4 regions of the Paenibacillus apii genome follow, and region 1 is predicted to be linked to each of the others. Evidence: predicted binding sites of a transcription regulator. Region 1 holds the regulator's gene; each other region holds the start of a gene.
The links. Region 1 encodes Rex, which represses fermentation and respiration genes when NADH is low (regulators of the CRP and FNR family bind a similar motif). Its sites were predicted from a motif close to TTGTGAAATATTTCACAA; they were not measured.

Region 2: a site for Rex is predicted at 1,830-1,847, ahead of adhE (bifunctional acetaldehyde-CoA/alcohol dehydrogenase). Genes of this name have one in related genera too.
Region 3: a site for Rex is predicted at 1,765-1,782, ahead of hydE ([FeFe] hydrogenase H-cluster radical SAM maturase HydE). Genes of this name have one in related genera too.
Region 4: a site for Rex is predicted at 1,765-1,782, ahead of G5B47_RS07395 (formate/nitrite transporter family protein). Genes of this name have one in related genera too.

Annotation. Positions count from the first base shown of each region.
Region 1 covers NZ_JAAKGU010000001.1:665,475-668,641, reverse strand. The annotation lists gene dinG (ATP-dependent DNA helicase DinG) at 1-1,361, shown strand, start outside; gene G5B47_RS03380 (redox-sensing transcriptional repressor Rex) at 1,682-2,332, shown strand; gene G5B47_RS03375 (amidohydrolase) at 2,322-3,167, shown strand, end outside.
Region 2 covers NZ_JAAKGU010000001.1:888,978-892,144, reverse strand. The annotation lists gene G5B47_RS04495 (formate/nitrite transporter family protein) at 1-37, shown strand, start outside; gene G5B47_RS04490 (Crp/Fnr family transcriptional regulator) at 278-994, opposite strand; gene adhE (bifunctional acetaldehyde-CoA/alcohol dehydrogenase) at 1,923-3,167, shown strand, end outside.
Region 3 covers NZ_JAAKGU010000008.1:30,274-33,440, reverse strand. The annotation lists gene smc (chromosome segregation protein SMC) at 1-681, opposite strand, end outside; gene fdhD (formate dehydrogenase accessory sulfurtransferase FdhD) at 900-1,715, shown strand; gene hydE ([FeFe] hydrogenase H-cluster radical SAM maturase HydE) at 1,858-2,931, shown strand; gene hydG ([FeFe] hydrogenase H-cluster radical SAM maturase HydG) at 2,928-3,167, shown strand, end outside.
Region 4 covers NZ_JAAKGU010000002.1:326,352-329,518, reverse strand. The annotation lists gene G5B47_RS07400 (molybdopterin-containing oxidoreductase family protein) at 1-534, opposite strand, end outside; gene G5B47_RS07395 (formate/nitrite transporter family protein) at 829-1,656, opposite strand; gene G5B47_RS07390 (hypothetical protein) at 2,010-3,086, opposite strand.

The DNA of each region.
Region 1 (3,167 bases):
ACAGCCGGAACGGCCAGCTGCCCGCGCTGCGTCAGATTCTTCAAAGCTCGGGGAGCGAGCAGGCCTCCGAGTGGAGCGGCGTTATCGACCGGCTGTACCCCGATCTTCTTACCGTCAAGGAGTCGTGGGATCTGCTTAGTGAGAAGCTGTTCACTCTCATACCCGAACGTGCCGACTCGGCGGCGGGAGAAGCGGGACAGCTTGTTCACCGTCTTCTTCCCACCAAGAAGCCGAAAGGCTGGGAGGAGCTTGCATCGCTTGAGAATACGCTGAATCTCTCATTAAGCGATGCGATCCGCAAAGGCGAGAAAATGCTGTCCGAGATGCGCGATCAGGACGGCCAGTCTTCGGCAGACAGTCTCGTAACCGATATCGGCGGACTGTTCAAGGATTTGGCTGAAATCCGCGAGCAGGTGCGTTTTTTTATGGGCATGAATAATGAAAATGTTGTATATTGGCTGGAGGCAAATGGAAATTACCGCAGCAAATCGCTCCAGCTTTATGCCGTGCCTGTGGATGTCAGCGCTCAGCTGAAGGAGCTTTTTTTCGATAAGAAGAAAAGTATTGTCCTGACCTCCGCAACGTTATCGGTCGATAAATCGTTCCAGTATATGATCGACAATCTCGGTTTGAACGAGGCTCAGGAGGAGGGACGGCTGTCCACAATGCAGCTCCCATCTCCGTTCCGGTATCGGGATCAGGCGCTGCTGGTTATTCCGCGGGATTTTCCCAGCGTGAAAGGGACCGTTGGCGACGCCCGGTTCGTCGATATGCTCGTTCAATCCTTGGCTGAAGCTGCGGTAACGACGAAAGGACGCATGCTGGTGCTGTTCACATCCTACAAGATGCTGCGCCAGGTGTTCGACCCGCTCAAGGAAGTACTGGCTTCCGAGGAAATCACGGTGCTGGGCCAGGGGGTCGAAGGAGGGAGCCGGAGTAAGCTGCTCCGCCGCTTCCAGGATAATTCCGCTTCCGTTCTGCTTGGAACGAGCAGCTTCTGGGAAGGGGTGGATATTCCCGGCGACGCGCTAACCTGCCTTGCAATCGTAAGGCTGCCGTTTCAGCCGCCGAACCACCCTCTCGCGGAAGCCAAAGCCGAGCTGCTGCAGGCGCAAAAGAAGAATCCCTTCATGAAGCTGTCCGTCCCGCAGGCCGTCATCCGCTTCAAACAGGGATTTGGCCGCCTCGTGCGGACCGCGCAGGATCGCGGCATAGTTATCGTATATGATACCAGAGTAATCGAATCTTATTACGGGAAATACTTCCTGTACTCGTTGCCCGGACCGAAAATGGAGCATATGACGACAGAGCAGATGGTTCCGCGAATTGCCGAATGGCTCCAGCATGACGGAGCATCCTAAATTCGGGTGGCCGTGTGCAACATAGGTCAATCAAATGGGTTTAAGCTCTACAGCTTTTAAATACGGATCGGCCATTGTACAACATAGGTCGATCTCCCGGTTTTGTAGCTTTGTGCGGGTCCTGTAGCTAAATCCCGCCATTCGTAAAGCGTGTCCCGTTAGGGACGAAAAGCGATCCTTCACCGTCTGATCAAGGTCCCGCCCAACTTCCGCCAAACGCTAATTGCCTTTAGCGGGTGTCCAGAGGGCGGCAGCCCTTGGGGCCCTCCCTTGGAAGGGAGGGTTTGGGAGGGATCGAAAATCTTTTAGGAGGAGAACTCATGAAATCGGACAAAATATCGGAGGCCGTCGTCCGCAGATTGCCTGTGTATCTGCGGTTTTTGAACGAGCTTCACAGACGAGAAATCGCTACTGTTTCTTCTCAAGAGCTGGGACAGCGGCTCGACTTGAACCCGGCGCAAATTCGCAAGGATTTGGCCTATTTTGGAGACTTTGGAAGAAAAGGCATCGGCTACGACGTTCCGTACCTGATCGAGAAAATCCGTCATATCCTGAAGCTGGATCAGCCGATCAACGTTGCTTTGGTCGGAGCCGGTAACCTGGGTCAGGCGTTATCCAATTACAACATCTATTTAAAAGATACAATGAAAATAACGGCCGTCTTTGATTCCTATCCGCCGAAGGTTGGAACCAAAATCAATACACTGACTGTTCAGCCGATGGAAGAGCTTGCCCAAACCGTCCGGGATCAGGGCATCCGTATCGGAATCATTACCGTGCCCGATCAGGAGGCGCAGATTGTCGCGGATATTCTCATTGAATCCGGCATTGAAGCGATTCTGAACTTCGCGCCGGTCATTCTGAAGACGCCGTCAGAGGTTCGAGTGCATGCGGCAGACTTTACTACCGATCTGCAAAGCTTGGCGTATTATCTTCACGAAGGAAAGGAAGAGGAAGCCGATGGGCAATAAATGGATCATCCGCGGCGGCAAGTTTGCCGTGCCCGGCTCAGATAAGCCTGTGATCGATGGCTATATGGTTATCGATAACGATCTGATCACTTACATAGGGGAAGAACCGCCTGTGCTGGAGGAAGACATTCCGTCTTTTGACGGCAGCCGTTTGCTGTTCCTGCCCGGGCTGGTCAACACGCATGGGCATGCTGCGATGTCTCTCTTGCGCGGCTACGGAGATGATCTGGCGCTTCAGGTATGGCTTCAGGAGAAGATGTGGCCGATGGAGGGGAAATTCACCGGTGACGACGTGTACTGGGGAACCGCCCTGTCGGTATTGGAAATGCTGAAGGGAGGAACAACGACCTTCCTTGATATGTACGATCATATGGACCGTGTTGCCGAGGTGGCGGAAGCTTCCGGAATTCGCGCAGTCCTGATGCGGGGCGTTATCGGGCTGTGTCCGGCCGAAGTGCAGGATCAGAAGCTTGCGGAAGCGGTTGCTTTTGCAAAAGAGTGGCATGGCAAAGCAAGCGGCAGAATTACGGCCATGATCTCGCCGCATTCGCCATATACGTGCCCTCCCGATTATATCGAGAAATTCGTTCAGGCGGCCCATGATCTGGATCTGCCTATTCATACCCATATGTCCGAAACACGGCGGGAAGTGGAGCAGAACGTAACAGATTACGGCCTGAGACCCGTCGCCCATCTGGAGAAGCTCGGCATGTTCACCCGTCCGTCGCTCGTGGCGCATGGCGTGCATCTGACGGACGAGGAGATTGAGACTTTGGCCCGGCATCAGGTTGGAGTTGCCCACAATCCGGGCAGCAATCTGAAGCTGGCCAGCGGC
Region 2 (3,167 bases), 220 kb from region 1:
CATTTCGCCCGTAAGAGGCGCAGTTAAGTCCAAGTAAACCGTCCGTTTTTTCTACTCACAAATCGCTGTACGCAGCAGAGGCTGCCGCTTAACGTCCTTGTCCGGGCTTTGAGCGGCGGTCTTTTTTATATTCGAAACAATAGACAAGGGGTAATCCGGACATAAAAAAAGCGTCCGATACCGGACGCCTGCGGCCATGAACAATATAAGACCGAATAATAATGAACATGTATGTTTCACTGAGGTGTAAAGAGGGTAAAGAGTTGAAGTGTTATTGCTAGATTCGGCAAATCTCGTTCGGACACAGCTCGCAGTGGCAAATTTCCTGCAGCATTTCAATGTCTTTAATTACAATCATGCCGTTCTCGTATTCTACGGCGTCTTTTTTGCGCAGATCGCTAAGCATGCGGTTAACGCTCTCGCGAGTTGCGCCGATCATGTTGGACAAGTCGGTGTGCGTAATCTTTTTGTTGATCAGAATGGCTTCGCCGTTCTTCTCGCCGTACGTGTTGCTCAGACGGATCAGCGTGGAGCAGAGTGCGCCGGGCTTGCCGTACATCATCAGATCGCGGAATTTGGTCTGCGTCAGACGGTGATGGATACCCATCCACTTCATAAAATCAATCGCGAAATCGCAATGCTGGCAAATCAGAATTTCCAGATCCTTGTGCTCGATCACGCCGACTTCGCTTTCCTCGATCACTTCGGCGGTGAAGCTGTGCTTCGTGCTGAAGAACGGATCGGCTTGACCGACCATATCGCCTGCCTGATACATATAAAGAATGAGTTCTTTTCCTTCATCCGTGGATTTGGTCAGCTTGACGCGTCCGCGTTTGATGTAAAACAGCTTATCCGAGTAGTCGCCTTCCCAGAATAAATGAGAGCCTTCAGGAACCAAACGTTCTTTCATCGTTACCAGCAGTCTGTTGAAGTTTTGTTCGGAGAAACAGTTTGTATTTCCATGGGCTTCGATGACATTGGTATGTTCTTTCATAATCGACATCCCCTTTATTCCCTCAGTTTTTCAGTAAATTTTAAATTAATTATACAATGAAATTCCTCAATATGGGTGAAAAAATTGCGCAAAAAGTGTCTAATTTTCAACATTGTGATTATTTTCACTTCAAAAGCGTGATTTTAAGTGTGATTTCTAATATTTATTTCCAACTGATGTTGTTTGATGTGGTCTCTGATTACGGGAAACAGCTTTTTTTACTATAAATGATGGTTGAGCCTTAGGCAAGCAAGAAACTCGATTTGGAAACAACTTTCATAGGCTTGGTAGGGAAGGGGTTTATTATAGAGGATTGATTGCGGAGTTTCGAAGCCGATCTTGCGAAGCGGGAAACTGCGGGAGTTAGTGGTGGGCCGGGCAGCAGGATTTTAAGGCAGTGAATGCGTTAACTCGTCCTTATGGATACAGGCGGATAGAGCTGCTGCTTTTTTTCACAAGATCCGTTCTATAAGAAGCACCTGAAATCCGGATCATGGGGCTTATCGGGAAGAGTGTTTATGACATTCTACTAAATGAACGATTCATCGATTATTTCTTCGGGGGGAGCGTCCCGGATCGCTGGTGCTATTGCTGCCGTTCCTTTGTCCATTGGAATGAAACGCATCCTTTAGTTAAAATTAGGAATAATAGCATGGAAAGATATTTGAACCTGCGTTTCTTGGGTAATCGGTAATTGATCGCATTGAATTCTTCTATTGATCGGCCAGAATCAACGGTTTCCTGAGCATATATAAGAAAGGGGAGTAGGCAGGACGTCCCTGAAAATAGCCCAAAATGTAAGCGCTTTGAAAAGAGCGCAAAAAAATTTTATACTTTGTGAAAGATTTCACTATACAAGTCGCATTTGATGTGATATTATCGAGGTGTAGAGAAGAACAACACACAAATTGACAGGAGGACGAGGGAAATGGCAGTTAAGAATGAAGTAGCCGCCCAAGTGCAACAACCAACCGCTGAAGAATATATTCAGACTCTGGTGGATAAAGCAAAGAAAGCTCAAGAAGCATTCATGGCTCTCGATCAGGAACAAGTTGACAAAATCGTTCATGCAATGGCGCTGGCCGGTTTGGACAAACACATGTACCTGGCAAAATTGGCTGTTGAAGAAACAGGCCGTGGTGTTTATGAAGACAAAATCACGAAAAACATTTTCGCAACGGAATATATCTGGCACGGAATCAAGTATGACAAAACAGTAGGCGTAATTGAAGATAATGTTTACGACAGCTACCAAAAGATTGCTGAGCCGGTCGGCGTCGTAATGGGTATCACTCCGGTAACCAACCCAACATCCACCACGATGTTTAAAGCGTTGATTTCCATTAAGACGCGTAATCCTATTATATTCGGTTTCCATCCGTCCGCGCAAGCTTGTAGTGCCGCAGCAGCAAAAATTTTGCATGACGCAGCAGTAAAAGCAGGCGCTCCTGAGAACTGCATCCAATGGATCGAGCAACCGACCATGGACAAAACCAACGCATTGATGAACAACGACGGCGTGGCTCTGATCCTGGCAACAGGCGGATCCGCAATGGTTAAAGCGGCATACAGCTGCGGTAAACCGGCTCTGGGCGTAGGCCCTGGTAACGTGCCTGCCTTCATTGAGAAGAGCGCTAATATCGATCAAGCGGTTAATGACATCATTCTTTCCAAAACTTTTGACAACGGCATGATCTGCGCATCCGAGCAAGCTATCATTATTGAAGAGCCGATTTTCGACCAAGTGAAGAAGAAATTGATCGCTAATGGCTGTTACTTTGTTAACAAAGAAGAAGCAGCTAAACTGACCAACGGCGCAATGAACGTGGAAAAATGCGCGGTTAACCCGGTAATCGTCGGTCAATCCGCAGTGAAAATCGCCGAAATGTGCGGAATTCAAGTTCCTGCAGGCACCAAAATCCTGATCGCCGAACTGGAAGGCGTAGGTACCAAATACCCGCTGTCCGCTGAAAAGCTGAGCCCGGTTCTGGCTTGCTATAAAGTTAAGAATGCCGATCAAGGTATCGAACGTGCGGCGCAAGTTGTTGAGTTTGGCGGTATGGGCCACAGCTCGGCCATCCACTCCAACAACGAAGAAGTAATCATGAAGTTCTCGAACCGTCTGCAAACCGGACGTATTCTCGTCAATTCGCCTTCGACTCATGGCGCAATC
Region 3 (3,167 bases), on a different contig from region 1:
TATTTCCAGCTGCTTCAGCTGCTCTTTCAGTTCCTTGTAACGGGTTGCTTTCTCGGACTGCTCCTTCAGCGGACCAATCTGATCCTCCAGCTCGCTGATCAAGTCGTGGATACGCAGCAGATTCTGTTCCGTCTCATCGAGCTTCCGCCCCGCATCCTTTTTCCGCGACTTATATTTAACGATTCCCGACGCCTCTTCGAAGATCCCCCGCCGATCCTCGGACCGGGTGCTGAGAATTTCCTCAATCCGCCCCTGTCCAATAATGGAGTACGCCTCGCGGCCGATGCCGGTGTCCATGAACAGCTCCGTAATATCCTTCAGGCGGCACGCCTGCTTATTGATCATATACTCGCTGTCGCCGCTGCGATGGACCCGCCGCGTTACCGTCACTTCGCTGAAGTCGAGCGGCAGGGCATGATCTTCGTTGTCCAGCGTCAGCGACACTTCGCCATAATTGACCGCCTTGCGGGCATCGCTTCCGGCAAAAATAATATCCTCCATCTTGCCGCCGCGGAGCGATTTGGCGCTTTGTTCACCGAGCACCCAGCGGATGCCGTCGGAAATGTTGCTCTTGCCGCTTCCGTTGGGTCCGACGACAGCCGTAATGCCCCGCACGAACTCCATCTCCGTTTTGTCGGCAAATGATTTAAAGCCAGCTAATTCAATCCGTTTCAAAAACATACGTTGCCAGTCACCTCCGCCCCATTATACCATAGCGTTCCATACCCACAAAGAGAACGTTGCCATGAAGAGCAGGATGTTGGAAGATAGCTGGATTGTGAAATATAAAATTGACAGATATTGCAATTCGTGATGTAGTAAAGCTGTTCTCATTTCTATTTTTTACTATTTAAGTTTTTTTCTATATTTCAAATCTTTCATTAATAAGGGTGATGGAGATGAAGCGTGGACCTGAACAGCAAGGACACATTATTCGCTACCGGCAAGGCCGAATCACCAGGGAACCGGATCTCATCGTGACAGAGCATCCGGTCACACTCAAGATCAACGGTGAAGAATTCGTGACTCTGGTTTGCACACCCGAGCACATTGAGGACATGGCGGTCGGCTATTTGGCGTCGGAAGGCATTATCCGGGGAATTCAGGACATCAAGGAAATGTGGACTCAGGAAGAAGAAGGGTACGTACACGTATCCACTGACCGCTGGAATGAGCTTCACCGCCAGCTGTATGCCAAGCGTTATGTCAATTCCTGCTGCGGCGGAGGGCGTCATGGCTTCGTGTTTGTTAACGACGCAAGGACGGCCAAGATGATGGACGGTGTTCATGTCTCTTTATCGTTTAAAGATTGTTTTCGCCTGATGGAAGAAGTGCAGACCGGTTCTGAGCTGTTTCACCGGACGGGCGGGGTCCACTCTGCCGCGATTTGCGATACCGACGGGGTGCTGCTCGCCCGCAGCGATATCGGCCGGCATAATGCCCTCGATAAAATTTACGGCCACTGCCTAAGACATGCGATGAACCTGAATGACAAAATCATCGTGTTCAGCGGCCGGATTTCATCGGAAATTCTGCTGAAGGTCGCCAAAATCGGCTGCGAGATCATTTTGTCCAAATCCGCCCCGACGGCGCTGGCCCTTGAACTAGCTGAACAGCTCGGGATTACGACCGTCGGCTTCATCCGGCAGGACTCATGCAACGTGTATACACGACCGGAGCGGATCAGCGATTGTGCTCTTCTGAACAGCAATTGAACAAACTCCGATTTCAAGCAGAAAGCTCATAGTTCTTCATTTTTTACTTTTGTTACATTATTTACATGTTTGTGCTTGCAGGAAAGGTTCACCTGTTCATCTTGGGGAGGGATGTACAACGGATCATTTACTGGATCAATTATTGGATCGTTTATATGCACAAGAATCGTTGGATTCCGAGGAAATTATCCTGCTGCTCGAAAATCTTGGCCCGGCTTCCCGAAGGTGGCTGCGGACTTTAGCCCACAGGAAACGGACGGAACGTTACGGTACGAAGGTCTATTTGCGAGGTCTGATTGAATTCTCCAATATATGCAAACAAAACTGCCTGTATTGCGGAATTCGCTCCGCTAACAAATCGGCCTCCCGTTACCGTCTGCAGCTCGAAGAAATTATGGACTGCTGCCGGGAAGGATACGACTTGGGCTATCGCACCTTCGTTCTGCAGAGCGGCGAGGACGATTGGTATACGGCGGACAAGCTGGCGAGACTTACTGCCGATATCAAGCGGAGCTGGCCGGATACGGCGGTGACGCTTTCGATCGGCGAACGTGATGACGAGACGTATACCCGGTTATTTGAAGCGGGTGCCGAGCGTTTTTTGCTCCGGCATGAGACGGCTTCCCGAAGGTTGTATGAAGCGCTGCATCCGACCATGACCTTTGAGAATCGGCTGGACCGCTTACGGGCTTTGAAAACGATCGGCTATCAAGTCGGTGCCGGGTTTATGGTCGGATTGCCCGGGCAGACGTCTCAAGACTTGGCCGAGGATTTACTGTACCTCAAGGAGCTTAATCCGGACATGATTGGCATCGGGCCTTTTTTGCCGCACCAAGCGACGCCTTTAAAGGACGAGCCGGCCGGAACGCTGGAAGCCACACTGGATATGATTGCTCTTGCGCGGCTATTCGTGCCGGACGCCCTGATTCCGGCTACGACTGCGATGGGAACCGCCCATCCATACGGACGAGAGCTCGCACTGCAGGCGGGTGCAAATGTCGTCATGCCCAATTTGTCGCCTCTGTCCGTGCGTCCGAAATATACGTTATACGACAATAAAATATGCACGGGAGACGAATCGGCGCAGTGCCGGTTCTGCCTGGAGCAGCGGATCGAGACTGCCGGATTTCGAGTTGATATGGGCCGCGGAGACAGTCTGAACTGGCTGTCACGTCCTCAGATTAAAATGAACTCAGAAAGAAGTGGATGTTCGTGAACCGAGTAAATGAGCGCCGTCCGGCGGATTTTATTCAAGATGAGGAAATCAAGGGTGCGCTGCAGTACGGGGAGACAGCGGTTAACGACAGCAAGCTCATAACCGCAATCCTGGACAAAGCAAGAATGTGCAAAGGCCTGACTTCTCGCGAAGCCGCGGTGCTGCTGCATGTGAATGATGAAGAAACGCTGGAGCGGCTGTATCAGGTATCCCGGGAAATCAAGGAACGGATTTAC
Region 4 (3,167 bases), on a different contig from region 1:
ATTTCCGCCCCAGACGATAATCAGCTCGGCGTTCACGATATCCTCCGGGCTTGTCCCGCCGCTGAAGCCCATTGTATATTTCCAGCCCGCGCTTCCGGCGGCATTGCAGATGGTCTGCTCCAGGCGGCTTGCTCCAAGTGCGTTGAAGAACCGGCGGTCCATGCCCTCCACGCTGAGTACACCCATATTGCCGTAGAAGCTGTATGGCAGAATGCTTTCCGGTCCGTATTCCTCCGACAGACTGCAGAATTTGCCGGCAATCTCGGCAATCGCCTCATCCCAGCTGATCGGCTCGAACGCCCCCTCCCCTTTGCGCCCCACGCGCCGAAGCGGGGTTGTCAGCCGGTCCGGATGGTGGACGCGCTGCGCCATGTTCCTGACCTTGTTGCAGATGGCTCCCCGGGTGACCGGATGCTCGGGATCTCCTTCGATTTTTACAATTTTGCCGTCTTTCTTATGCACAAGCAGCCCGCAAGTATCGGGACAATCCAGTGAGCATACGGCAGGGAATATGCCATTCTCGAGTTCGTTCATGCCGCTTGGCCCTCCTCGTGTTTGCTGCTTTCATTGTATATTCCAACATTCCTATCCGTAAAGCAAAACGGGAATGCTCCTGCTGATTCGAACCGGTGAAAGCCGGGTAATAGACGGTATGAAATACTCCCTATTTTTTCGCCGTAAGCTTCGGTTTCGTTCCCCCGAACCGTCAGCGATTACGGCGAATTTTTATTGCCCGGCAGCAGCTCATGCAAAAGAGCGCCGCTCCCCCGGAGACGGCGCCCTTGATCAGGCAATGAAGCTATAAATTATGGCCGGAATTCCCGGTAATTAAGCGTGCTTCTTCACGCCGGCCGAGGCCACGCTGTCCAGAGATTGAACCGCCGCAGGCGATTTGCGCAGATAGGCGTTCCAGTAGACGCCCGCCACAAACAGGGCTCCGCCTGTCAGGTTGCCGAGCCAGACCGGCACGAAATTGCCGAGGTACTGTCCCCATGAGAAATGGCCTTCGAAGATAGCCGCCGGAATCAGGAACATGTTAGCAACAACGTGCTGGAATCCGATGGCAACGAAAGCCATGGTCGGGAACCAGATGCCGAGGATTTTGCCGCTGAAATTGTCGGCTCCGTAGGACAGCCAGACCGCCAGCGCCACAAGCCAGTTACAGCCGATACCTGAGACGAAAGCCTGAAGGAACGTAGCGTCCAGTTTGTGCTCCGCCAGATCAACCAGCTTATCGAGGTAGACGCCGTCAGCGGTCAGACCCACAACATGGCCGAAGAAATAAGCGACAAACAGGGCTCCCACAAAATTGCTCAGCGTAATCAGAATCAGGTTCTTGATCGTTTCTCCGAACGAGATCTTCTTAGAGTACAAGGCGAGCGGCACAGCCATCATATTGCCGGTAAGCAGTTCGCCCCCTGCCAGAAGCACGAGAATAAGTCCGACCGGGAACACCGATGCCCCGATAAAGCTGGCGATGGACCCCCATTCCTTCGGCGCGCTGGCAATAACGCGAATATCAAGCAAATATCCCAGAGCGATGAACGCTCCCCCCAGAAAGCCGAGAATAAGCACGGTGAGCAGAGGGTTGTGAGCCTTCTTGATTCCGTTCTCCACCGTCACTTCGGCTATTTGCTGCGGTTTGTTATAAGCCATGGTTTCTGTCTCCTTCTTCCTTCACTATTACTTTAAATTTTTCATTTAGGCCCATTGTAGCTCTTTGCTCCCCACATTTACGTGATAATTATCACTTGTGAAAATAACAAGTGAATTTTTTCACCAGTGTGACAAACTTTAAATCGCTTCCGAAAACTGTAAAAGGGAGACATACAAACTGCTGTTAAAACCGCCCTTATTCATACAACCGTCCGCACCGACTCAAACATTAATGGCTGGCTGGATTTTGAAAACAACCATTTGTACGGGCACGTTTAATATACAAAGAAACACCCAGATATTCTGAAAGGACACTAGTATCGTGACCAAACTGAATTTCAGGATAAGGTGCTTTAATTGTTTGATCCTTTTACAACCTGGATGTTATTAATGAACCCAACTTCAGGAGTAAATATAGCAGTAAATTTATTACTCTTCACATCATACTCGAATAACCCTCGTTTATTATTAACGACTGCTATCGCATATATTTTATTGCTATCGTTCGAGTAATTGGCATCTCCTCTTTGTAATCTTACAGTGTCCCACTTACTCTCACTGGATGTTTTCTTGACAATGTCATAGTCAACAACCGTAGAAGGCACTTGTCCCTTATTATATTCCTTGTCACAAAATGCAATAACATGACCATCTTTATTCATCAGCATACGAATCCAGTAATTCTTGCTAAAAAGTTTGGTTGTCTCCTTCAAATCGAAATCCGTTTCATATACGGTATAAGTTGGCATTTTAAAATTGTTCTGTCCCGCAGGTCCATCTTGATGGGCCAGGCTATAATTTCTTTGCTTCAGCGAATATGCAGAAGCATAGATTTTTTTGTTTTTGTGATCTAGTGTGATTGTTTCTACGAGCATGTCATTATCGCCCCAGAGCGTCATCTCATGGGTGTTGAGATCAATGGCTCCTAGTCGTATACCATGCTCTCCTTTTACATTAGCCACAAAAAACAGTCGATCTCCTGAAGGAATAATATAGTTGACTGCATTTAAGTTATTAGTTAGTTGATTACTTTTATTACTCGATAAATCCCTGACAAAAATCTGGTCTCCGTAATCCTTGTCTGTATTTACCCTTTGGGTATAGTACAACAATTGATTAGGCTTATCATAGAAGCCCAACGGATATTGAGCTGTATAATCGAATTCAAAGACCTTTTTCATTTCTTTTGTAGCTGTATCATAGCTTAATATTTGTGTCTTTATGGCTCCGTTATTATCTGTAGTTGAATATTCTGAATAAGTCATCGTGATGTAATCAGCTGCAGGTGCTGTTGATTTCACCTGTGTACTAGCAATTGCACTGGGATTTGCTGAGCTTGTTGGTTCCACACCAGCACCCTTAAACGAGCAGGATATCAGTAGTATTGCTAACAATAACAAACCTATTAAAGGCTTTAATTCATTTTTCACATCACTCTCTCCTTAATATCAGGTTCTAGTATCTACCCGGGAAGGATAACGTATCATTGACTGTGTTCTACGAATACTCCA